One region of the Bradyrhizobium sp. CB3481 genome, then DNA from elsewhere that is predicted to be linked to it. Evidence: predicted binding sites of a transcription regulator. Region 1 holds the regulator's gene; each other region holds the start of a gene.
The links. Region 1 encodes LexA, which represses DNA repair genes until DNA is damaged. Its sites were predicted from a motif close to TGTTCNNNNTGTGTTCNG; they were not measured.
Positions count from the first base shown of each region.

Region 2: a site for LexA is predicted at 2,133-2,150, ahead of QA643_RS37790 (helicase-related protein). Genes of this name have one in related genera too.
Region 3: a site for LexA is predicted at 6,017-6,034, ahead of QA643_RS00880 (YifB family Mg chelatase-like AAA ATPase). Genes of this name have one in related genera too.

Region 1 covers NZ_CP121647.1:3,950,096-3,957,595, reverse strand. The annotation lists gene QA643_RS19210 (NADH:flavin oxidoreductase/NADH oxidase) at 1-281, opposite strand, end outside; gene QA643_RS19205 (hypothetical protein) at 341-631, opposite strand; gene QA643_RS19200 (HAD family phosphatase) at 751-1,377, shown strand; gene glp (gephyrin-like molybdotransferase Glp) at 1,390-2,601, shown strand; gene lexA (transcriptional repressor LexA) at 2,803-3,504, shown strand; gene QA643_RS19185 (hypothetical protein) at 3,763-4,185, shown strand; gene QA643_RS19180 (hypothetical protein) at 4,272-4,499, shown strand; gene QA643_RS19175 (ComEC/Rec2 family competence protein) at 4,507-6,795, opposite strand; gene QA643_RS19170 (hypothetical protein) at 7,051-7,191, shown strand; gene QA643_RS19165 (hypothetical protein) at 7,308-7,500, shown strand, end outside.
Region 2 covers NZ_CP121647.1:7,846,085-7,853,584, reverse strand. The annotation lists gene rpmB (50S ribosomal protein L28) at 60-368, opposite strand; gene QA643_RS37795 (DUF3108 domain-containing protein) at 868-1,734, shown strand; gene QA643_RS37790 (helicase-related protein) at 2,316-5,762, shown strand; gene QA643_RS37785 (RNA-binding S4 domain-containing protein) at 5,838-6,107, shown strand; gene fdxA (ferredoxin FdxA) at 6,243-6,581, shown strand; gene QA643_RS37775 (CarD family transcriptional regulator) at 6,998-7,500, shown strand, end outside.
Region 3 covers NZ_CP121647.1:186,570-194,069, reverse strand. The annotation lists gene QA643_RS00910 (cytochrome c3 family protein) at 1-418, opposite strand, end outside; gene QA643_RS00905 (nitrate reductase cytochrome c-type subunit) at 428-925, opposite strand; gene napA (periplasmic nitrate reductase subunit alpha) at 898-3,393, opposite strand; gene QA643_RS00895 (chaperone NapD) at 3,397-3,660, opposite strand; gene QA643_RS00890 (4Fe-4S binding protein) at 3,657-3,938, opposite strand; gene QA643_RS00885 (nitrate reductase) at 3,946-4,143, opposite strand; gene QA643_RS00880 (YifB family Mg chelatase-like AAA ATPase) at 4,428-5,966, opposite strand; gene QA643_RS00875 (hypothetical protein) at 6,123-6,302, opposite strand; gene QA643_RS00870 (MBL fold metallo-hydrolase) at 6,569-7,500, opposite strand, start outside.

The DNA of each region.
Region 1 (7,500 bases):
TGCTGCTTGATGAAAGTGACGAGGCGGCCGAGCGGCTCTATGAACTTGTCGTCCCAGATGCCGAGATCGCCGACTGTGCCGCAACCGCGCCGCTCGACCTTGGTCGATTCCACCACGACCAGGCCGGCGCCGCCGGCGGCGAACTTGCCGGCGTTCATCAGATGCCAGTCGGTCGGAAAGCCCTTCACCGCCGAATATTGATGCATCGGCGGCACCACGATGCGGTTCTTCAGCGTGACGCCGCGGATCGTCATCGGGGAAAACAGCAGCGTTTCCGTCATCGGTGGCTTCCCTGGCCTTTGGACATCATTGTCCCGGCATGGCGCCGGGAAGTGTCTTCTTACTTTGCCGCGCCTTCGGCGGATTTGGGCTTGGCGAGGGTCTTGGCGGCGGCTTTCGGCGGCGCGCTGTCGCCGCGCATCGTTCCCCAGGGGTCGCTCTTCTGCTGCTGGGGAATGTTACCGAGCGATCTCTGGTAGGCCTTCTCGGCCTCCTTCTCGGCGGCGATTTCGGCCGGCGTCTTGGGTTTGTCCTCCTCGCCATATCTGGCCGGGCCCTTTTGTGCCAAGGCCGGTCCGGCCAGTAGCGCCAGTCCAGCCACAGCGCTCAAAATTCTGCCTGGGATATTCATGCACCGCTCCCTGTTTTGACCTAACGCATAGCACAGCTCATGCAGCGGCTTAAATGCCGGATCGCGCGGAAATCAGCCCGCCCGTTGCCCATGCCCGGCCAGTTTTGTAAACGACTGCCATGAATTCTCCGCCAGCGCCCAATTCCGCCGACGTCCTATTGTTCGACCTCGGCCGTGTCGTGCTCGATATCAGCCTCGACCGCGTGATGGCGTGCTGGGCAGGCCATGCGGGCTGCACGCCCAACGACCTCGCCGCGCGCTTCATTGTCGACGACAGTTTCAAGCACCACGAGATCGGCCGGATCGACGACGCCGCGTTCTTTGCAAACCTGCGCCAGTCGCTCGGCATCGCCATCACGGACGCCCAGTTCCTGGAGGGTTGGAACGCGATCTTCACCGGCGAGATGCCCGGCATCGCGCCGCTTCTGGCCGGTGCGGCTCGGCGGATGCCGCTCTATGCTTTTTCCAACACCAATCCGGCCCATGTCGCGCATTTCTCGCAGGCCTATGCGGAGTTGCTCAGTCATTTCCGCGAGATATTCCTGTCCTCGACGATCGGTTTGCGCAAACCGGACGCCGAAGCCTATGATCATGTGATAAGAGCGATCGGCGTGCCGGCGTCGCGGATTCTGTTCTTCGACGATTCAGCCGCCAATATCGAAGGCGCGCGGGCGCGCGGCCTTTCTGCCATCCACGTGACATCGACGGATGACGTGGCAAGGGCATTGACCGCACTTGGAATATAAGGAGGTCTGCCCGTGGCCTTGATGCCGGTTGCCGATGCCTTATCCGCGATCCTCAGTGGCGCCGATCCGCTACCCGAGGAAATGGTCGCGCTCGAAGCCGCCCATCATCGCGTGCTGGCGCGCGACGTCGCGGCACGGCGGACCCAGCCGCCTGAGGCGATGTCGGCGATGGACGGCTATGCGGTGCGCGCCGCTGACGCCGCCGATCTCTCCGCCCGGCTGAAAGTGATCGGCGAGGTCGCTGCCGGCCGCCCGTTCGAACGGAAGGTCGGCCAAGGCGAAGCGGTGCGGATATTCACCGGCGGCGTGATCCCTGACGGGGCCGACGCCGTCATCATCCAGGAAGACACGGCGGTCGACGGCGATCATATCACCATCACCGAAGCCGCCGCCCCGGGGCGGCATATCCGCGCTGCCGGCGTCGATTTCCGCGAGGGTGACGTGCTGCTGAAGCGTGGGCGCCGCCTCACCGACCGCGACCTGTCGCTCGCCGCCGGCATGAACTATCCGCAAGTCGCCGTGCACCGCCGACCGAAAATCGCGATGCTCGCCACCGGCGACGAACTGGTGATGCCGGGTACGACGCCCGGACCCGGCCAGATCGTCTATTCCAACGGTTATGCGTTGCGGGCGCTGGCCGAGGACGAGGGCGCCGAGGTCATCGATCTCGGGGTCGCCGCCGACACCGTCGAGGCCACCACGGCAGGCATCCGCCGCGCTAGCGAGGCAGGAGCGGACGTCCTGATCACCATGGGCGGCGCCTCGGTCGGCGACCACGACCTCGTCAAGCGATCGCTCGAGGCCGAAGGGACGACGATGGCTTTTTGGCGGATCGCGATGCGGCCGGGCAAGCCGATGATGCATGGCAGGCTCGGCGCAATGCGGGTGATCGGCCTGCCCGGCAATCCCGTCTCCTCCTATGTCTGCGGCTTCCTGTTCCTGGTGCCGCTGATTCGCGCATTATCGGGCCGCGACCACGTCCATCACGTCAGGGAAAGCGCCGTTTTGGGCCGCGACCTTGCCGCCAACGACCAGCGCGAAGATTATCTCCGCGCCCGTCTCGAAGAGCGCGAGGATGGCACGCTGACCGCCGTGCCGGTCACCCACCAGGACTCCTCGCTGCTCGGGAATCTCGCTGCGGCACGGGCACTTGTGATACGTCCGCCATTCGCGCCGGCTGCCGTGAAGGGGTCGCGTTGCGAGCTCTTACGCCTGCCGGAGTGACGCCCTAGATGGCGCTTCGGGCCGCTGTCGCAATGCGTTCACCTGAAATTAAGTGGTTGCGGAACACATATCGAACATATAGTGTCCGTTCATGATTTGTTTCGAGTGCTAGTGTCTATGGTTGGGAGTTTGGGGACTCCCGCGATCTGGGCCCTGAAATTCGAGACCGAAGGACGATGCCAAACCGGGGGATTGCTCGCGATGCTTACGCGCAAACAGTACGAACTTCTGCGTTTCATCAATGAACGGCTGAAAGAGGCCGGCGTGCCGCCCTCCTTCGACGAGATGAAGGATGCGCTCGACCTACGCTCGAAATCCGGAATCCACCGGCTGATTACGGCGCTGGAGGAGCGTGGCTTCATCCGCCGCCTGCCCAACCGCGCCCGCGCCATCGAAGTCATCAAGCTGCCCGAGCTCGCCGCCGCCGGCAACGGACGCCGTGGCTTCACGCCGAGCGTTATCGAAGGCACGCTCGGCAAGCGCGCCTCGACCCCGCCTGTCGCCGAGGACGACGGCAATCGCCCGGTCGCCGTACCCGTCATGGGCCGGATCGCCGCCGGTACGCCGATCGAGGCGCTGCAGACCCGCAGCCACACCATCAGCGTGCCGCCTGACATGCTCGGCTCCGGCGAACATTACGCGCTCGAAGTGCGCGGCGATTCCATGGTGGATGCCGGCATTCTCGATGGCGACATGGCGCTGATCCAGCGCAATGAGACCGCCGACACCGGCGACATCGTGGTGGCGCTGATCGACGAGGAGGAAGCGACGCTAAAACGCTTCCGCCGCCGCGGCGCCTCGATAGCGCTCGAGCCGGCCAACGCCGCCTATGAAGTCCGCATCCTGCCGCCCAACCGGGTCCGCATTCAGGGCAAGCTGATCGGGCTGTACCGCAAATACTGATCTTTCAATATTGATCTGTCGGTTTGCGTACATCGCGGCGACAATACCAGCCCCGGCCTTCGGCCGGGGTTTTTTGCTGCGTGAAGGAACAAAAGCCGCGCTAGCGCGCTTGTGATTTGGTCGCAGTAGGCCCGTCGCAGAATTGCCCAGAACCAAGAAAATGCTTCTGCCAATTTCACTACGATAAAGTCCACTGTGATAGAGGCCTGTGCCTCCTTCCAGACACGGGTCAGCTATCTCTAACGAGGGAGCCATCCGATGTGTGACTATAGCCTGCACGCCGTGGCGACGCGCCCTGCCCGGGTCGGCGAGACGCTCGTTACCACGACCTTCCGCGGTACATCGACCCGCGGCTTTGCGTCAGAGCGTGAGCCTGCAGTGGCGGTCTGCATGCTTCCCGGCACCGAACTGGCGTTCGCCGAGGACGTCAGATACGATAACCGCTGGATCTGGACGCGAACCACCGAGTGGCGGGTCGGCAAGTTCAATCAGATCGAGCCCGAAGTGGCCGACCGTCACCATGACGCGATCGAATTTCCCGATGGCAGTCACGTGCTGGTGACGCAGCTTTGCGAAGGCCAGCGGGCGACCGTGCTGCAATTGCCGGTGGTCCAGACCGGCGGCGAGCGTGCCCCGAAGGCCGTCGAAGCGCCTCCGGCCGCTTCCATCGTGACCGGCTAAACGCCGCGCGCACGTGATCCGCCGGTTCAAATCGGCGGATCACGTGATATTATATTGCCTGGAAAATCGGCGCCGAGGGGCAGTCGGTGGTCAACAAGGTTACATGGCAAAGAGCCGGACGCGTCACCGAGCCGGGACGCTACATGTTCCGCTATGGCTGGCTCACGGTCACGGCCGACGATCTCGCGATCTGGCAGCAATTCCCTGACGCCTCGTTCACACTGGTCAACCTGCCGTCGGACCCCGACGCACCGGAGGAATTTCACCTCGGCGCGTTCGAGATACCGGTAAGCCCTCCGCACGACGGGCACTGAACGTCGTCTATTCCTCCGCCTGAAGGTCTGCCTCCGCCGGCGTCGCATCGACGGCACGCGCCGGCACGCGTGGCGCCAGCACCGCGGCGCCCGCCTCGCCGTCCTCGGCTGCGGCTGGCGACCAGGGCCGATCGATGCCGCGCGGCTTGACCGCCTCGACAGCAAGCCCCTCCCGGCTTCGCCGGAGCGCCATCGCGCCCTGGCGCCGCAATCGCCCGCCGTCGATGACGGAAGCCTCGCAGGCGGCTGGCGCCTGCCGCAGCGTCACGATCAGCGCCGTGCGCTCGCAATCGTCCGCAAAGGCTTCCGGCCGGAACGCCTGCGCGACCAGCGCGCCGCCGGCGGATGGCACGACGCAGCCGGAATCGTCGCATGATACGCCTGATGTGAGCGAGGGATCGGCCACGGTGCGCGCATCCGCATCCGCCGCCAGCCACTCCTTCAGGAGAAACGTATCCTGCGAGCCCTTCACCGCGTGCATCATATGCAGCCGGCCGTCCTGACCGCGAACGCCGACATGGCGGCCGTCGGCGGAAATCAGGATGTCCGGCGGCGTCACCCGCGCCGCCCACATGGCCGCCACAAGCACCAATGCGGCGCCGGACCAGCGCAGCGGCGTGCGGAGCAGGCCGAGCAGGATGATGCCAAAGCTCGCCGCGACCAGCGGGCCGATGCCGAAGGCCGGCACGCGGCCGACCGCGCCGGGCAAGGCCGCGACCCATTGCGTGACCGCGATCATCCAGTCGATGCCAAAACCCATGATCGCCCAGAACAGCCGATCGAAACCGAACGGCATGGCGACGAGGCCGAGCAGGCCCGCCGGCATCACGATAGCCGACACCACCGGCATCGCCGCGAGGTTGGCGAGAACGCCGTAGGGCGTCACCCGGTGAAAGTGAAAGGCCGCGTAGGGCATGGTGGCAAGCCCGGCCACCAGGGAGGCCAGCAGCAGCATGGTGAGCTCGCGGCCGCCCCACAGCGCGGCCCGCGCGGTGGCGGTGTGGTCGGCGGTTGCGAACAGGCGCGGCATGCCGATCTGCACCAGCGCCACCAGGCCCAAGGTGGCGGCAAACGACATCTGGAAGCTCGGATGCACCAGTGCCTCCGGCGCGACCGTCAGCACGATCAAGGCGGCGACCGCGAGCGTGCGAAAGGTGATGGCGCGGCGATCCACCATAACGGCGATCAGCACCACCGCCGTCATGAAGAACGACCTTTGCGTCGCGACCTCGGCGCCGGAGAGCAGGAGATAAAACGCGGCTGCCGCGAGCGCGGCGGCCGCCGCCCATTTCTTGATGGCGTAACCGACCGTGAGCAGTGGAAACAGCGCCAGCAGCGCCCGCACCGCGAAGAACACGACGCCGGCGACGACGGCCATGTGGTAGCCGGAAATCGACAGCACATGGCCGAGGCCGGAAATGAACATGGCATCGTTCACCGGCGGCGAGATCGCGTCCCGACGCCCGGTGAGCAGCGCGGTCGCAATCGCGCGCTTGTCGCCTTCCAGCGTGGTCCTGATCCGCGCGTCGATCGTATCGCGCAGGCCCTGCATGAAGGCGGAGTAGTGCAGGCGCAGCCCGCCGCCCTCCGGCGGCTCCGCCGTCTTGATCGCGCCCATCACGAAACCGGAGGCGCCGATGCCGGCGAAAAACATGTCGCGGCTGAAATCATAGCTGCCCGGCCGCACCGGCCCGAGCGGCAGCAACAGCCGGGCCTTCAGCTCGACAAAACGGCCGACATCGGGCGCCGCGCCCTTCTTCACCGACAGCCGCACGCGCTCCAGCTTGGTGGTCCCGCGCGCGCTTTCCATGGTGACGACGCGAAGGACGAAACGGTCGGTGCGCTCGCGGATGTCCCGCGTCTCGACAAAGCCGGTCAGCGACACCGAAAACATCGGCCGCGCCAGCACGCCATGTGCCACCCGCGCCGTCTTCCAGGTCGCGACCGCAAAGCCGGACGCGACGGCTGCGATCATGACGGCAGCGGGGAAGAATTTCTGCCGCCGCAACAGGACCGCCACCGCGCACAGCACAATGGCCAGGCCGGCGGCCACCGACAGCACCGGCTCATGATCGGCCGCGAAGTAGAGCCCGATGCCCGAGCCGAACGCGACCGGCACCCAGGGCAGCAGCCGCCCGGCGCCAGTTTCGGCGCGCGCCCAGGCGCGCAGGGTCTCGATCAGCGGCGGCCAGAACGCAGGCGGTGACGGCGCAAGGCCGACAGGCACCGCGGCGCGCGGCGGCCAGGTGCCGGCATAACCGCGCTTTCGGCCCGACGTGTCGCCCTGCTCCGCCACCGAGCCTACACCTTGACTACACCTTACGATCTCGTGAAGGGTGTAAGACTACCGGACGGTGTATTGGGCCCGCTAGCAGAACAGATGCAGAAACCTCAGGAAATGCACTCCGACGGATAGGCTCGCCGCAAGCGGGTAGCGCCGCACATGCTTCATCCGCCGTGGAAAACCTCCATTAAGTCAGCCTGACTGCATTTATCGACTCGGCCAGCCGTGCTGGTTTCTGTGCAATTCAGGTTCATTGCGGAATACGATGTGAGCCAGTTTTCTTCCGTGCTTCTGCTGATGATCGCTCTGACGCTCACGGTATGCGTCGGAGTGGCGGCCTGGCGCATTTCCGGCGATACGTCGGAAGTCACCGGCGGCATTCCGCCATCGTTGAGCGATCCGCGCTGACGGCCCCGATCAATGCGTCACATTGAATCCGACACCCGCAACGAAACCGCAAGAAATGCATGTCGTCCGGGGTTACAATTGCGCGGGGTGAATCGAGCATCAGGACAACAACTGGCATGAAGCGTGCGGCCTGGATTTTTCTTGCGATCGTCCTCACCTCCCCTTCCGGCTATGCCGCCACGCCGGAACAATGCCGCTTCATCGAGGCGCGCACCGAGCGCGAAGCCTGCTATCAGCGCCAGGAAGCAGCGCGGCTCACCCGGCAAAAGGCGAACGAGGCCCGGGAGGCCGAGCAGCAAAAGCCCTACG
Region 2 (7,500 bases), 3.9 Mb from region 1:
ACGGCCGGGTCTTCCGACCCGGCCGCTCCAAACTCAATCCGCCGATGTAGCTTAAATCTTTAGCTCGCCTTCTTCACGAACGCGGGCTTGCCGACCTTCTTCTCGATCGCGCGCTTCAGGTCGAGGGCGCGGGGGGAGAGGACGTCGGCCTTGGCCTTGAGCAGGTAGGCGTCGAGGCCGCCATTGTGGTCGACGCTCTTGAGTGCGTTGGTCGAGACGCGCAGGCGCACGTTGCGGCCGAGCGCGTCCGAGATGAAGGTGACGTTGGTCAGGTTCGGCAGGAAGCGCCGCTTGGTCTTGATGTTCGAGTGGCTCACCTTGTGGCCCACCTGGGGGCCCTTGGCCGTCAGTTCGCAGCGCCGGGACATTGTCAAAATCCTCTTCCATCCCCGCCAAAGCCAAGCGTGTCACGCGGCCAGCGCGCGGGGGGTCCAAAATCGCGTCCATTTCCAGGAACCGCGGGTGTATAGGGGGAGACGGCCGCGAGGTCAAGGTTTGTTGGGTGGCTTGGACCATGGCCGCCGCGGTTCCAAGCCTCTGTTTTTGACGCGTTTTCTCTGGCGCGAACCGGAGGTCCACCTCCGGATCGAGTCCGAGGGCGTGCTGCGCCAGAAAACGCGATTTGTATCGTCCGCTGTAACGGCTGGTTTACTAGGGCTTCCAGTCACTTAAGGGACCATATAAAGGGCGCAATCCGCGCCGACACCATGGCTTTCGAGAGAGTGCCGTCGGCCCCAGCCATCCCGCATAGCGGCGGGCAGCCAGGAGAGGTCGGAATTGCGTGGTTATCGCGAAAACACGCGTTGTTTGCCGGATATTTCTGCCTAAATGAACATCAGCACGCGCCGACCCCGGGACTTTTCATTGGTGACCACGCCTCGCGCCGTCTCTTCGTTCGCGCCTTCTTCAAGGCTCGGGCTCGTTTTCGGCCTGTTCGTCCCGGCGCTTCTGGCGCTGGCACCGCAAGCAGCTTCCGCGCAGGGGCGGCTCGATGCGCAATATGAGGCGACGCTGGCCGGCATTCCCGTCGGCAAGGGCGCCTGGACCATCGAAATCGGCGACGACACCTTTTCCGCCTCCGCCCAAGGCGGCACCGCGGGGCTGTTGAAGGCGTTTTCCGGCGGCAGCGGCTCCGGCGCGAGCGTCGGACGCATCGTGAATGGCGCGCTGGTGGCGAGCAACTACACCGCGACAACCACCACGCAGAAGAAATCCGAGACCATCCGGATCTCGCTGGCGAACGGCAATGTGAAGGAATTTTCGTTCGACCCGGTACCGCCGGTTGATCCCGACCGCATTCCCGTCACCGAGGCGCATCGCAAGGGCGTGCTCGATCCGATGACCGGCTCGATGCTGCGCGTGCCTGGCAATGGCGAGGTGCTGTCGCCGGATTCCTGCCGCACCGGCGCAGGGATCTTCGACGGCCGCCTGCGCTATGATCTGAAACTCGATTACAAGCGCATGGAAACGGTGAAGGCCGAGCGCGGCTATCACGGGCCGGCGCTGGTCTGCGCCATCTATTTCACCCCGGTCGCCGGCTACATCCCCGACCGCCCGGTCATCAAATACCTCGCCACCGAACGGCGCATCGAAATCGCCTTCGTGCCGATTGCGGGAACCCGCATCCTGGTTCCGTTCCGAATGAGCATTCCGACGCCGTTGGGGCTCGCCATGCTGGAAGCGACGTCGTTTGTGACATCAGCGGCACCGCCGCGGGTGGCGAAGACGAATTGATTTCGAGCCGCCCGCACAGCGGCGTTGCGAGAATGATCGCGAAAGCAAAGTGAGGGACGGATACTCTATCGCTCCCTCCCCCCTTGCGGGGGAGGGTAGGGGAGAGGGGTAAGCCACGAGCACCACCGTTGCCGCTACCCCTCTCCCTAACCCTCCCCCGCAAGGGGGGAGGGAACGCGGCGTCACCTGAGGCGGCACCGATGCGCAACACAACCGCTATGAATCATGTTGACTCTTCGCCACTTCTGATTCGACACACGACTTTAAGAAATCGAGCTCAAAACCGCCGCTTGTGGAGCCCGTGCAAACTTGATCTAGTGCCTCCCTGTGCGCTTCAGCGCGAGATGTTGCGGTGAACGTATCGGGTTTCGGTAGGAGTCAGCGATTCGGACGCGATTCGTTCCAGACTCGTTCCAGAGCTTAAGCCGCGACCGCATCACCGTCGCAAAGTGAAACAGTTTCCCGTCATTGCGAGCGAAGCGAAGCAATCCATCGGGCCGCAGAAAGTATGGATTGCTTCGTCGCGTTGCTCCTCGCAATGACGGTGGAAGCGCCGGATTTCAAAGAAACACCTGCACGTAATGGCCTTCTCTCCTTCCTCGTTCGCCTCCGAACGCGCGCCCGGCGCGGGCGTCACTGCCGTGCTCGGGCCGACCAACACCGGCAAGACGCACCTCGCCATCGAGCGGATGCTGGGGCATTCGTCCGGCGTGATCGGCCTGCCGCTGCGCCTGCTCGCGCGTGAGGTCTACAACAAGATCGTGGACCGCGCAGGCGTCGAGAGCGTCGCGCTGGTCACCGGCGAGGAGAAGATCAAGCCGAAGAATCCGCGCTACTGGGTCTCGACCGTCGAGGCGATGCCGCGCGATCTCGACGTTTCTTTTCTGGCCGTCGATGAAATCCAGATCGCCGCCGATCTGGAGCGCGGGCACGTCTTCACCGACCGCATCCTGCATCGCCGCGGCCGCGACGAAACGCTGCTGCTGGGCGCGGCGACGATGCGCCCGATCATCGAGCGTCTCTTGCCCGGCGCGTCCATCATCACGCGGCCACGGCTGTCGCAGCTCGAATTCGCGGGCGACCGCAAGATCACGCGCCAGCCGCGCCGAACCGCGATCGTCGCGTTCTCGGCCGATGAAGTCTACGCGATCGCCGAACTGATCCGCCGCCAGCATGGCGGCGCAGCCGTGGTGCTGGGATCGCTCAGCCCACGCACCAGAAATGCACAGGTCGCGATGTTCCAGAACGGCGACGTCGATTATCTCGTCGCCACCGACGCGGTCGGCATGGGCCTCAACCTCGACGTCGATCACGTCGCGTTTGCTTCCGACCGCAAATATGACGGCTACCAGTTCCGCCGGCTGACGCCGGCCGAGTTCGCGCAGATCGCCGGCCGCGCCGGGCGCGCCACCCGCAACGGCACCTTTGGCACCACGGGCCGCTGCGCGCCGTTCGAGCCGGAGCTGGTGAACGCGCTGCAGAACCACACCTTCGACAGCGTCAAAATGCTGCAGTGGCGGAATTCGAAGCTTGATTTCTCCTCGCTCGGCAGCCTGCAGGTCTCGCTCGCGCTGCCGCCGGGGCACGAGGCGCTGACCCGCGCGCCGGTCGCCGAGGACCAGCGCGTGCTCGATCACGCCGCCCGCGACGGCGAGGTGAGGGAGATGGCCCACGGCAAGGCCGCCGTGGAGCGGCTGTGGGACGCCTGCGCGATCCCAGATTATCGCAAGATCGCGCCCGCGGCGCATGCCGAGCTGGTGACCACGCTTTATGCATTCCTGATCAAAAAGGGCTACATCCCTGACGCATGGTTCGCCGCCCAGGTCGACCAGGCCGACCGCATTACCGGCGATATCGACACGCTGTCGGGCCGGATCGCGCAAATCCGTACCTGGACCTTCGTCGCCAACCGCCCGGACTGGCTGGCCGACCCCGACCACTGGCAGGGGATCACCCGCGAGGTGGAAAATAAATTATCCGATGCGCTGCATGAACGCTTAACAGAGCGTTTCGTTGACCGGCGGACCAGTGTATTGATGCGCCGCCTGCGGGAGAACTCAGTTTTGAATACGGAAATTGGCAAGACCGGCGAAGTGATTGTTGAAGGCCACACGATCGGCCGGCTCGATGGATTTACCTTTGCGCCCGATGCGGCGGAGGCGGGGTCTGACGCGAAGGCGCTACAGGCCGCGGCGAGCCAGGTGCTGGCCAGCGAGATCGACGCGCGCGCGACAAAGCTTGGCGCTGCTCCCGACGACCAGTTCGTGCTGACCTCGGACGGTACCATCCGCTGGACCGGCGATGCGGTGGCAAAGCTCGTCGCCGCCGACGATGCGCTGCATCCGCGTATCAGGATCATCTCCGATGAGCGCCTCTCCGGCGCGCCGCGCGAGGCCGTGCAGGCGCGGCTCGATCTCTGGCTGAAGACGCATATCGAAAAGCTGCTGGGCCCGCTGTTCGGCCTGTCGAAGGCCGAGGACATCACCGGTATCGGCCGCGGCATCGCGTTCCAGCTCGTCGAGGCGCTCGGCGTTTTGGAGCGCTCGAAGATCGCCAGCGAGATGAAGGATCTCGATCAGACCTCGCGCGCGACCTTGCGAAAATACGGCGTGCGCTTCGGCGCCTACCACATCTATTTCCCCGCGCTGCTAAAGCCCGCCGCGCGAGCGCTGGCGTCGCTCTTGTGGGCCGAGAAGCAGGACAATGTCGACATGTCCGCGCTCTCGGGCGCGCAGCACCTGGCGAGCTCGGGACGCACCTCGTTTCCGGTCGACAAGGCGCTGCATCGTGACGCCTATCGCGTGCTCGGCTATCGCCAGTGCGGCGAGCGCGCGGTGCGCGTCGACATCCTGGAGCGTCTCGCCGATCTCATTCGTCCCGCTTTGGCGTGGCGCGAGACCTCGCCGGGCGAGAAGCCCGCCGGCGCGTTCGACGGCCGCGGCTTTGTGGTGACGCAGGCGATGACGTCGCTGACCGGATCGGCCGGCGAAGACTTTGCCTCGATCTTGCGCGCGCTCGGCTACCGCATGGACCGCCGTCCGCCATTGCCGCCGAAACCGGTGGAAGTGGTCGAGACGGTTACCGCCGAGACGCCGCCGGTGGAAACGGTTGCTGCCGAAGCGCCGCCAGTCGAGGCGAGCGCCGAGGCAACGGCCGAAACGCCGGCCGAGGAAGTCGCCGCTGAGCTGCCTGTTTCCGGCGATCCTGCGCCGTCGTCATCGCTGCTTCCGGAAGTCACGCCCTTCGCGCACGTAGCCGAGGAGCTTAGTGCGCCTGAAGTCACGCCGGCGGAAGCCGCGATCCTGGATGCGCCGCCGGAGCAGGAGACGCCGGAAGCGGTCAGCTCCGCCGAAGCCGCAGCCGAGCCCGCCACCGCGAGCGAAGCGCCGGCCGAAGGCGCTGCCGCTGAAGCTGTGCCCGCCGAGGCCGCTTCCACCGAGGCCAAACCTGAAGCAGAAGCGAAAGCCGAGACGCCGGCCGAGTCGCAGCTCGTCGAAGTCTGGCGCCCCGGCGGCCGCTCCGACGAGCGCCGCCCGCATCACGATCGCAACCGTCAGCGCCACCACGGCCGCGCCGCGGAAGGCGCGCCGGCTGCCGGCGAAGGCGAGGGGGCGCAGCGTCACCGCCGTGGCCGTCGCGGCGATTTCAGAAAGCCGCGCGAGGGCGCGCCGGCTGAAGCAGCAAGCGCGCCTGCCGCTGAGGGCGCACCGGCACCTCAAGCACGTCAGGACCGTCCGCCGCGCGAGCGCTTCGAGGGCAAGGGCCGTGACCGCGACGAGCGCCGCGACAAATTCGATCGCAACAAGGGCGACCGCAAGGGTGGCCGCGACAAGGGCGATCGCGAGCGCGGTGGCCGCGACTTCGGCGGGCGCGACAAGGGCGGCCGTGACAAGCGCGAGTCGGGTCCGTCGCATCGCCAATGGGCGACCAGTGCGAGCCCGCGCGAGCGCGATCGCGCCGCCGATCCGAATTCGCCGTTCGCAAAGCTCGCGGCGCTGAAGGAGCAGCTCGCCGGCCGCAAGGAATAACAGAGCGTTTTCAAGCGAAGTGGACACCGGTTCGCGTCAAGAAAGCGCGTCAAAAATAGGTTTCTAGAGGGTTGATTGGAGCGGCAGCGTCTCGACAAATGGCTGTGGCATGCGCGGGTGGTGAAGGCCCGCACCTCCGCTGCCGCGCTCGTCGAGGCCGGCCATGTCCGCATCAACGGCGTGCGGGAGAAAGCGCCGGGCCATTCGGTGAAGCTCGGCGATGTCCTCACCATCGGGCTCGATCGCGGCGTGCGCATCCTCAAGGTGGTGGGCTTTTGTGAGCGGCGGGGCGATGCGGCGGCCGCGCGCGTGCTCTATGACGAATTGCACAGTGGCAAGCCGTAACTATCTGCAAAAGGCGCGCAGGGAAGCTGAAATTGGGCTGCCAAAGGCCCGCGGCTTCCCTTGCGGCAGCGCACTGCATGCGCTACGCAAACCCCGGAAATCTGATCCGTATTTGAGCCTTGTTCGGAGCGCTGGATGACTTACGTCGTCACTGAAGCCTGCATCAAATGCAAATATACCGACTGCGTTGAGGTCTGCCCCGTCGACTGCTTCTACGAGGGCGAGAACATGCTGGTCATCCATCCCGACGAATGCATCGATTGTGGCGTCTGCGAACCCGAGTGCCCCGCCGACGCCATCAAGCCCGATACCGAGCCGGGTCTGGAGAAGTGGCTCGAGGTCAACACCGAGTACGCCAAGAGCTGGCCCAACATCACCCAGAAGAAGGAAGCGCCGGCGGACGCGAAAGAATTCGAAGGTGTCGAGGGCAAGTTCGAGAAATATTTTTCCAAGGAGCCCGGCGCCGGCGACTAAAGACTGTGGATAAGTTAAGGGCTCATTGAGCCTGTTTTCGGCCCCAATCTGAACCGAACCAGCTTGTCGGATTTAACCCTGTTAGCGGTCTTATGGCGGAAACGGCCCGTAAAGGCCCGGAACCAGCCGTAAATCATTGATTTTTGCGGAAAATGTGCTATATTGGGCACATTACAAGCCGATCCCGGCCATGCGTATCCTGTGGCCCCGGTGGGTTACCGTAAAAACATCGAACAGGGGCGTGGCAGTTCCGCGCGCAGGCTGTGTCACAGAAAACGCGTAAAAAGAGTGCTTCCAAGAACGTTAAAAAAGCCGCTCCGGCCAGCCGCAGCGCAACCAAGGGCCGTGCCAAGGCGCCCATGAAGGACGCCAAGAAGGTTTCGGCTGCAAAGTCCTCCAAGAACAAAAGAAGCGCAATGCCAGAAAAGACTGCCAAGACCGCCGCGAAAGCGACGGGTTCGAAGACCTCTGCTGCGAAAGTTGCTGCTAAAGCTCCCGCAAAGACCGCTGTGAAGGCTGCTGCTGCGAAGGCTGCCGTTGCGCCGAAGGCCCCTGCCCACAAGCCGGCCCCCGCCGCTGCTGCGCCGCGCGTCGAGGAGCCGAAGAAGGTCGTGACCCAGCGTCAGGGCTTCAAGGCCAATGAATTCGTGGTCTATCCGGCGCACGGCGTCGGCCAGATCCTGGCGATTGAGGAACAGGAGATCGCGGGCGCCAAGCTCGAGCTGTTCGTGATCAATTTCATGAAGGACAAGATGACGCTCCGCGTGCCGACCGCCAAGGTCGCCAATGTCGGCATGCGCAAGCTGTCCGAGCCGGCGCTGGTCAAGAAGGCGCTGGAAACCCTGAAGGGCCGTGCCCGCGTCAAGCGCACGATGTGGTCGCGCCGGGCGCAGGAGTACGAAGCAAAGATCAATTCGGG
Region 3 (7,500 bases), 3.8 Mb from region 1:
TCGCCTTGAGCCGCGCCCATTCGTGCTTGGCAAGTTCGAGCCGGTGATCCTGGAACTTCTGCCTGGTATCGATCGTGCCGAAAATCTTGCCCCAGACTTCCTTGGACGCCTGCATCTTGCGGGCGATCTTGTCGGTCCAGTTATGCGGGACGTGACAGTCGGGGCAGCTGGCGCGAACCCCCGAGCGGTTGGAGAAGTGCGGGGTGCGTTGCAGCTCCTCGAAGACGTTGGTGCGCATCTCGTGGCAGGAGGTGCAGAACTTCTCGGTGTTGGTGACTTCAAGCGCGGTGTTGAATGCGCCCCAGAACAGCACGCCGCAGATGAATCCGCCGAGCGCGAGCACGCCGAGACTGATATGCGTGCTCGGGCGGCTGGCAATGCGCCAGAACCAGATCAACAGTTCCTTGATCCGCTTCATTGCCGGTTCTCACTTCTTCTCGGAACCGACGAGAAGCATGTCCTTGAACGTGCTTGGCACGAGGGGCTGCGCGTCCGTCTGCTGGACGTGGCAGCCGGTGCAGAAATATCGCCGCGGCGTCACGTCGGCGAGAACCTGGCCATCGCGGTCCATGAAGTGGGTGACGCTGATCATCGGCGCGCCCGAGCCCTCGGTGAACTGCCGCCGGTGGCAGTCGAGGCAGCGATTGGTCTTGAGCGTGAGCTGGTAATTGTCGATCGAGTGCGGAATGACCGGCGGCTGCTCCGGATAGTTGCGCATGACCCGCTTGTCGTCGATGACCGGCCGCGCCAGGGCGGGTGCCGGTACATCACCCATCGGCGAAGGCGCGCCGGTGATGCGCGGCACGATCTGGGGCGCGTTCTGGGCGTAGATCGCACCGCAGGCGAGCACCAGCATGCCGCCGAGCAGGGCGCCTGCGAGCGGGGTTCGAAGCCTCTTCAGGCCGGGATGATCTTGACCGCGCATTTCTTGAAATCCGTCTGCTTGGAAATGGGATCGGTGGCGTCCAGCGTCACCTTGTTGATGAGCTGGCTGGCGTCGAACCAGGGCACGAACACGACGCCACGCGGCATCCGATTGCGGCCCTTGGTCTCGACGCGGGTCCTGATTTCGCCGCGCCGGGAAATCACCCGCACCTCGGCGCCCTCGTTGATGCCCCTGGCGCGGGCGTCCTCGGCATGCATGTAGATGCGCGCGCCGGGGAACGACTTGTAGAGCTCCGGCACCCGCATGGTCATCGATCCCGAGTGCCAATGTTCGAGCACGCGACCGGTGACGAGCCAGACGTCGTATTCCTTGTCGGGCGATTCGGCGGGCGGCTCGTAGGGCACCGCGATGATCCGCGCCTTGCCGTCCTTGTTGCCGTAGAACTCGACGCCCTTGCCCTGCTTCACGTAGGGATCAAGGCCTTCGCGGTAGCGCCATTTCGTCTCCTTGCCGTTGACGACGGGCCAGCGCAGTCCGCGGACCTGATGGAGCTGGTCGTAGTCTGCCAGGTCGTGGCCGTGGCCGCGGCCGAATTCGGCGTATTCCTCGAACAGGCCCTTGTGCACGTAGAACCCGAACGCTTTCGACTCGCGGTTCTCGTATTCGGCGGGAATCTCGCTGGCCGGAAACTTGTCCACCTTGCCGTTGCGATACAGCACGTCGAACAACGTCTTGCCGCGATAGTTGGGATTCTCGTTCAGGATCTGCGCCGGCCACACCTCGTCGGTGGTGAAGCGCTTGGAGAATTCCATGAGCTGCCAGAGGTCGGAGCGCGCTTCGCCAGGCGCATTGACAAGCTGCCGCCACACATGGGTGCGGCGCTCGGCGTTGCCGTAGGCGCCTTCCTTCTCCACCCACATGGCCGCCGGCAATATGAGATCGGCCGATAGCGCCGTGACGGTTGGGTAGGCGTCGGAGACGACGATGAAATTGTCCGGATTGCGATAGCCCGGATAGGTCTCGCGCGAACTGTTCGGCGCAGCCTGCACGTTGTTGTTGACCTGAACCCAGTAGAAATTGAGCTTGCCGTCGCGAAGCATGCGGTCCTGTTCGACGGCGTGATAGCCGGGCTTGTCCGGAATGATGCCGTGGGGAATGCGCCAGATTTCTTCCGTGTGCTTGCGGTGCTCCGGGTTCATGACGACCATGTCGGCCGGCAGCCGGTGCGCGAAGGTGCCGACCTCGCGCGCGGTACCGCAGGCGGAAGGCTGGCCAGTCAGCGAGAACGGCGAGTTGCCGGGCTCGGCGATCTTTCCGGTGAGGAGGTGCAGATTGTAGAGGAGCTGGTTGGCCCAGACGCCGCGGACATGCTGGTTGAAGCCCATGGTCCACAGCGACATCACCTTGCGTTTGGGATCGGCGTAGAGCTCGGCGAGCTCCTGCAGGAAGCCGCGCTCGACGCCGGTCAGCTCGGATACTTTCTCGAGCGTGTAGTCCTTTACGAAGGCGGCATAGGAATCGAAATCAATTGGCTGGGTCGCGGCGGCGGTCGCCGCGCCTTTGGCCTTCATTTCAAGCGGATGATCGGCGCGCAGGCCATATCCGATGTCGACCGTACCCTTCACGAAGGTGGTGTGGTTCTTCACAAAATCCTGGTTCACCCGCCCGGTCGTGATGATGTGGTTGGCGATGTAGTTCAGAATCGCCAGATCCGTGCCCGGCTTGAACACGATCGGGATATCGGCGAGGTCGGAGCTGCGGTTGGTGAAGGTCGAGAGCACCGCGACCTTGACATGCGACTGGCTCAGCCGGCGATCGGTGAGACGCGTCCACAAGATCGGATGCATCTCGGCCATGTTGGAGCCCCACAGCACGAAGGCGTCGGCGGCTTCGAAATCGTCATAGCAGCCCATCGGCTCGTCCATGCCGAAGGTGCGCATGAAAGCAACCGCTGCCGAGGCCATGCAATGGCGCGCGTTCGGATCGAGGTTGTTGGAGCGGAAGCCGGCCCGCATCAGCTTGGTGGCGGCATAGCCTTCGAACACCGTCCACTGCCCCGAGCCGAACATGCCGATCGCGTTCGGACCCTTCTCCTTCAGCACCTTCTTGACCTGCGCCGCCATGACGTCGAAGGCCTCCTCCCAGGATACCGGGGTCAGCTCGCCGTTCTTATCGAACACGCCGCCCTTCTTGCGCAGCAGCGGCGTGGTCAGGCGGTCGGCGCCGTACATGATCTTGGAAAGGAAATATCCCTTGATGCAATTCAGCCCGCGATTGACCTCAGCGAGCGTGTCGCCATGGGTGGCGACCACCTTGTTGTCCTTGACGCCGACCATCACGCCACAGCCGGTGCCGCAGAATCGGCATGGCGCTTTCGACCATTTGATTTCCAGCGATCCGATGCCGCCCGGCACCGGTTGCGCGGCCGCAGGGGCAGCGATGCCGGCGGCTGCAGCGGCCACGGCGGCGGCCTGCGCCTTCAACAATTCGCGTCGCGACAGTGACATGTTCTAGTCTCCGATATCGGCGGATCTTTCGACCTGCTCGAACACCATGTTGGCCGACAGGACGCCCTGCCAGCATGCGATTTCGGCGAGACGCGTGCCGATGATGCCGCTCTCGGACGCTTCCATCACGATGACGATCTTCCTGGCGTCGCGTTGATGGATCTCGAGGTCCGGCAGCGCGGCAAGCGCGCGCAGCACCTCATCGCGCCGTTCCGGCAGCACCGACACCACCGCGCTTGAGATGTGGATGGTGGCGTCCGCCGTCATGAAGCTTCTCCATGACGCGCGGCGCCGAGCGTGATCGCCTCGCCCGGACAGGCGGTGACGCATTCGCCGCAGCCGGTGCAGGCTGCCTCATTGACGACGGCCTGCGGCGGCAGTCCGATACGAGGACGGAAGCGAATGGCAGAAGTCGGACAGGCATCGCCACAGGAACGGCAGAAGATGCCGGCTTCGGCGAGGCAGCCGTCGCCGATCAGCGCGACCGGTTTGGTGAGGAATTGACCGCGAAACAGGGCGCGGCGCGAGGGGCCCGGGCTTTCCATGGCGGCCTCAATGGCCGGGGGGACCGGGCGGTCCCAGGATCAGTTGCGTCATCCAGACGAGGAAGCCGTAGCCGCCGACCACGCCGACGGCGACGATGGGCCAGATGAAAGCGGCGATGATGCCGAACACCAAGAGCTCGGCGCGCCGGCCGACCGTGCCGGACCTTTCCGGCGGCGCATTCTGCTTAACTGACGTGTCGAGCATATCCCGAACTGTCGCCTCAGAAGCGAACCCATCAATTCGGCCGTGCCGGTTCCCCCGGCGGCCGCATTGCCGTTCGCGTTGTTGTCATGTGATCAGAGACGCGTGCCACGCCTGCGCCGTTGCAGGAAATGTGCACGCCTCCCGAATTCACCTTAGCTGCTGCGCGGGAACAGAGGGTTGATCTGAATCAACGAAAGAAAGGCAAAGGCTTCGCTTGTTTAACGACGTTTCGATATGACGCGGCTGCGCGAAGAGCCGGCCCAGCTGGTTGACGTTGCGACGCGTTATGCCGCTCGCCGCAAATCCTCGGCGAGTGCGCGATACGAAAGCGCTTCGGCCAGATGCAGCCGGCCGATTTTTTCCGCACCGTCGAGATCGGCGAGCGTGCGCGCGACGCGCAGCACGCGATGGTATCCGCGTGCGGTGAGCTTCATGGTTTCGGCCGCATCGCGCAGCAGCTTTTGTCCCTGCGCATCGGGCTGCGCGATCGTCTCCAGTAGAGAGGCCGGCGCTTCGGCATTGGTGCGGATCTGCGGCATGCCGGCCGCCGCATAGCGCGCAAGCTGGATATCGCGGGCGGCGGCGACGCGGGCTGCGACTTCTGCCGAACCTTCGGACGGCGGCGGCAGGATCAGGTCCGCGGCGGTCACCGCCGGGACCTCGATGCGCAGATCGATGCGGTCCATCAGCGGGCCGGAGATGCGCATCAGGTAATCGGCGGTGCAGCGCTCGACCGGTGCGCGCCTGCAGGAATAGCCGGGATCATAGGCCTGGCCGCAGCGGCACGGGTTCATCGCGGCGACCAGCATGAAGCGCGCCGGGTAGGTGACGCGGTGGTTGGCGCGGGAGACCGAGACCTCGCCGTTCTCCAACGGCTGGCGCAGCGAATCCAGCACGCGCGGATCGAACTCCGGCAGCTCGTCGAGAAACAAGACACCCTGATGCGCCAGCGAAATCTCGCCGGGCCTCGCACGCAGGCCGCCGCCGGTCAGCGCAGCCATGCTGGCGGAATGATGCGGGCTGCGGAACGGGCGCCGCGCAGTGAGTGCGCCGTCGCGGATTTCGCCGGCGACGGAAGCGATCATCGAGACTTCCAGAAGCTCCGACGGCGACAGCGGCGGCAGGATCGAGGGCAGCCGCGCCGCCAGCATCGACTTGCCGGCGCCGGGCGAGCCGATCATCAGCAAATGATGTCCGCCGGCCGCGGCGATCTCCAGCGCGCGCTTGGCGCTTTCCTGGCCCTTGATGTCTCTGAGGTCGAGATGCGTCGCTTCCGCCTCGTGCACTTTCGGCTGCGGGCGCGACAGCACCTGCGTGCCTTTAAAGTGGTTGGCGATCTGGATCAGCGATTTCGCCGCGATGATCTCGATGTCGGGGCTCGCCCACGCCGCTTCCGTGCCGCAGGCGGCGGGGCAGATCAATCCTTCCTCGCGCGCGTTGGCGCCGATCGCAGCCGGCAACACGCCTGCGACAGGCGCGATCGAGCCGTCGAGCCCGAGCTCGCCGAGCACGGTAAAACCGTTCAGCGCATCCGGCGGGATAGCGCCGATTGCCGCCATCAGCCCGAGCGCGATGGGCAGATCATAATGGCTGCCTTCCTTCGGCAGATCGGCCGGGGCGAGGTTGACCGTGATCCGCCGCGCCGGCAGCGCCAGTCCCGAGGCAATCAGCGCCGAGCGCACCCGCTCCCGCGCTTCCGATACCGCCTTGTCGGGCAGACCCACGATCGCAAAGGCCGGCAACCCCGGCGCGACCTGCACCTGTACGTCGACCGCGCGGGCCTCGATCCCTTCAAAGGCTACCGTAGATACCCGCGCAACCATGCTGCCCCTCGTGACGCAATCGAAGGTAGCGGGGAACCGGAGGATAAGTCAAGAACAATAGGAGAACATAGGTGCAAAGAAACGCGCGGCGGCAAGGCGCTGGCCTGCCCGGCACAACTACGGATCGTCAACGCAGGCAGTCAGCGCTGATTGTGTTCAGCGCTCCGTTCGCATGTAGGGGCTATTTTCCGAAACGTGTTTCAGCGCCGGGTCGTCGGCGAGAATGCGTACCTGCATCTCCGCAGGTCGCGTGTTTTGCGGATCGTGCTGAAAGCTCCATATTCCCAACCCCACGATGAGCATGCCAGCGCCAATGGCTACGAAGTCTTTGGTCATTTGCTGGGCCTCCATACTGGCTGCCAAGCGGTCGAGACGGCTCTGTATTTCGGTTTGGGCGCCTGCTGGTCCTGCGGCCTGACGCTCATGTTGCCTTTGCAGCCAGTCTCACGGTGTTTCGCTCGCCTAAAGGAAACCAATTCCGGTCATCGGCGATCGTTTCTACGGTACGCCCATTCAACGCTCGACGCAGCCTGCAAGCCGCGCGCATGACGGCATCGTGATGATCCGGAGCCGGTCTGAGCGCCGGCCCCGGACACTTTATCTCAAAGCTGCATGTTCATCGGCTCGGGATAATAGCGGAAGCCATCGCCGTTCTTGGCGACGTGGCCGTATCCTGGCCAGGCGAAGTGGTAGGCCATCACCGGGATCTTGTTGGCAGCCACCATGTCAAGCAGCTTCACCCGCGACGCCGCAGATTGCTTCGGATCGGTGTCATAGGAGAATTCCATTCGCGGCTTCTCCATCAGCAGCACCGAATGGTGCGTGAGGTCGCCAAGGAAGCAGAACGATTTGCCCGCCGAGCTCACCATGAAGATGGTGTGGCCAACGGTGTGTCCGGGCGCGGCGATCGCCTGGATTCCGGGCAGGAATTCCTGGCCGTCCTTGATGAACACCAGGCGATCCTTCACCGGCAGCAGGTTCTTGCGCGCATGGATCACGAAGTCCTTTAACGGGCTGCCGAGCTTACTCTCGTCGGTCCAGTAGTCGTAATCGGCCTGTGAAATATAGACCTGCGCGTTGGGGAAGAGCGGCTTGTCGTCCGCCCCGACGAGGCCCCCGATATGGTCGATATGGGCGTGGGTGCAGACGACGGCGTCGATGTCGGAAGCCTTGATGCCGGCGGCAGCAAGGTTCTTCTGCTGCTGGCCGGTCGTAGGCCCGAACGCCTTTGATGTGCCCATGCCGGTGTCGAACAACACCAGCTTGTCGCCGGTGTTGATGACCGGCGAGTTCTGCTCCAGCACGACATTGTCGGGATTCATGAAATTGTCGACGAGCATCTTCTTCACTTCCTCCTTCGGCACGCCGGTGAAGGTGCCGGAGGGGTCGCCGAGCGGAAGCGGGCCGTCGGAGACAACGGTGACTTCTGCATCACCAACGGTGAAGCGGTGCCAATAGGGCGTCTGGGTGTTGAGTTTGGGCGCCTTGGCCAGCGCACTGCCACCGAGCATCGTTGAAGCGCCGAAACCGGCGC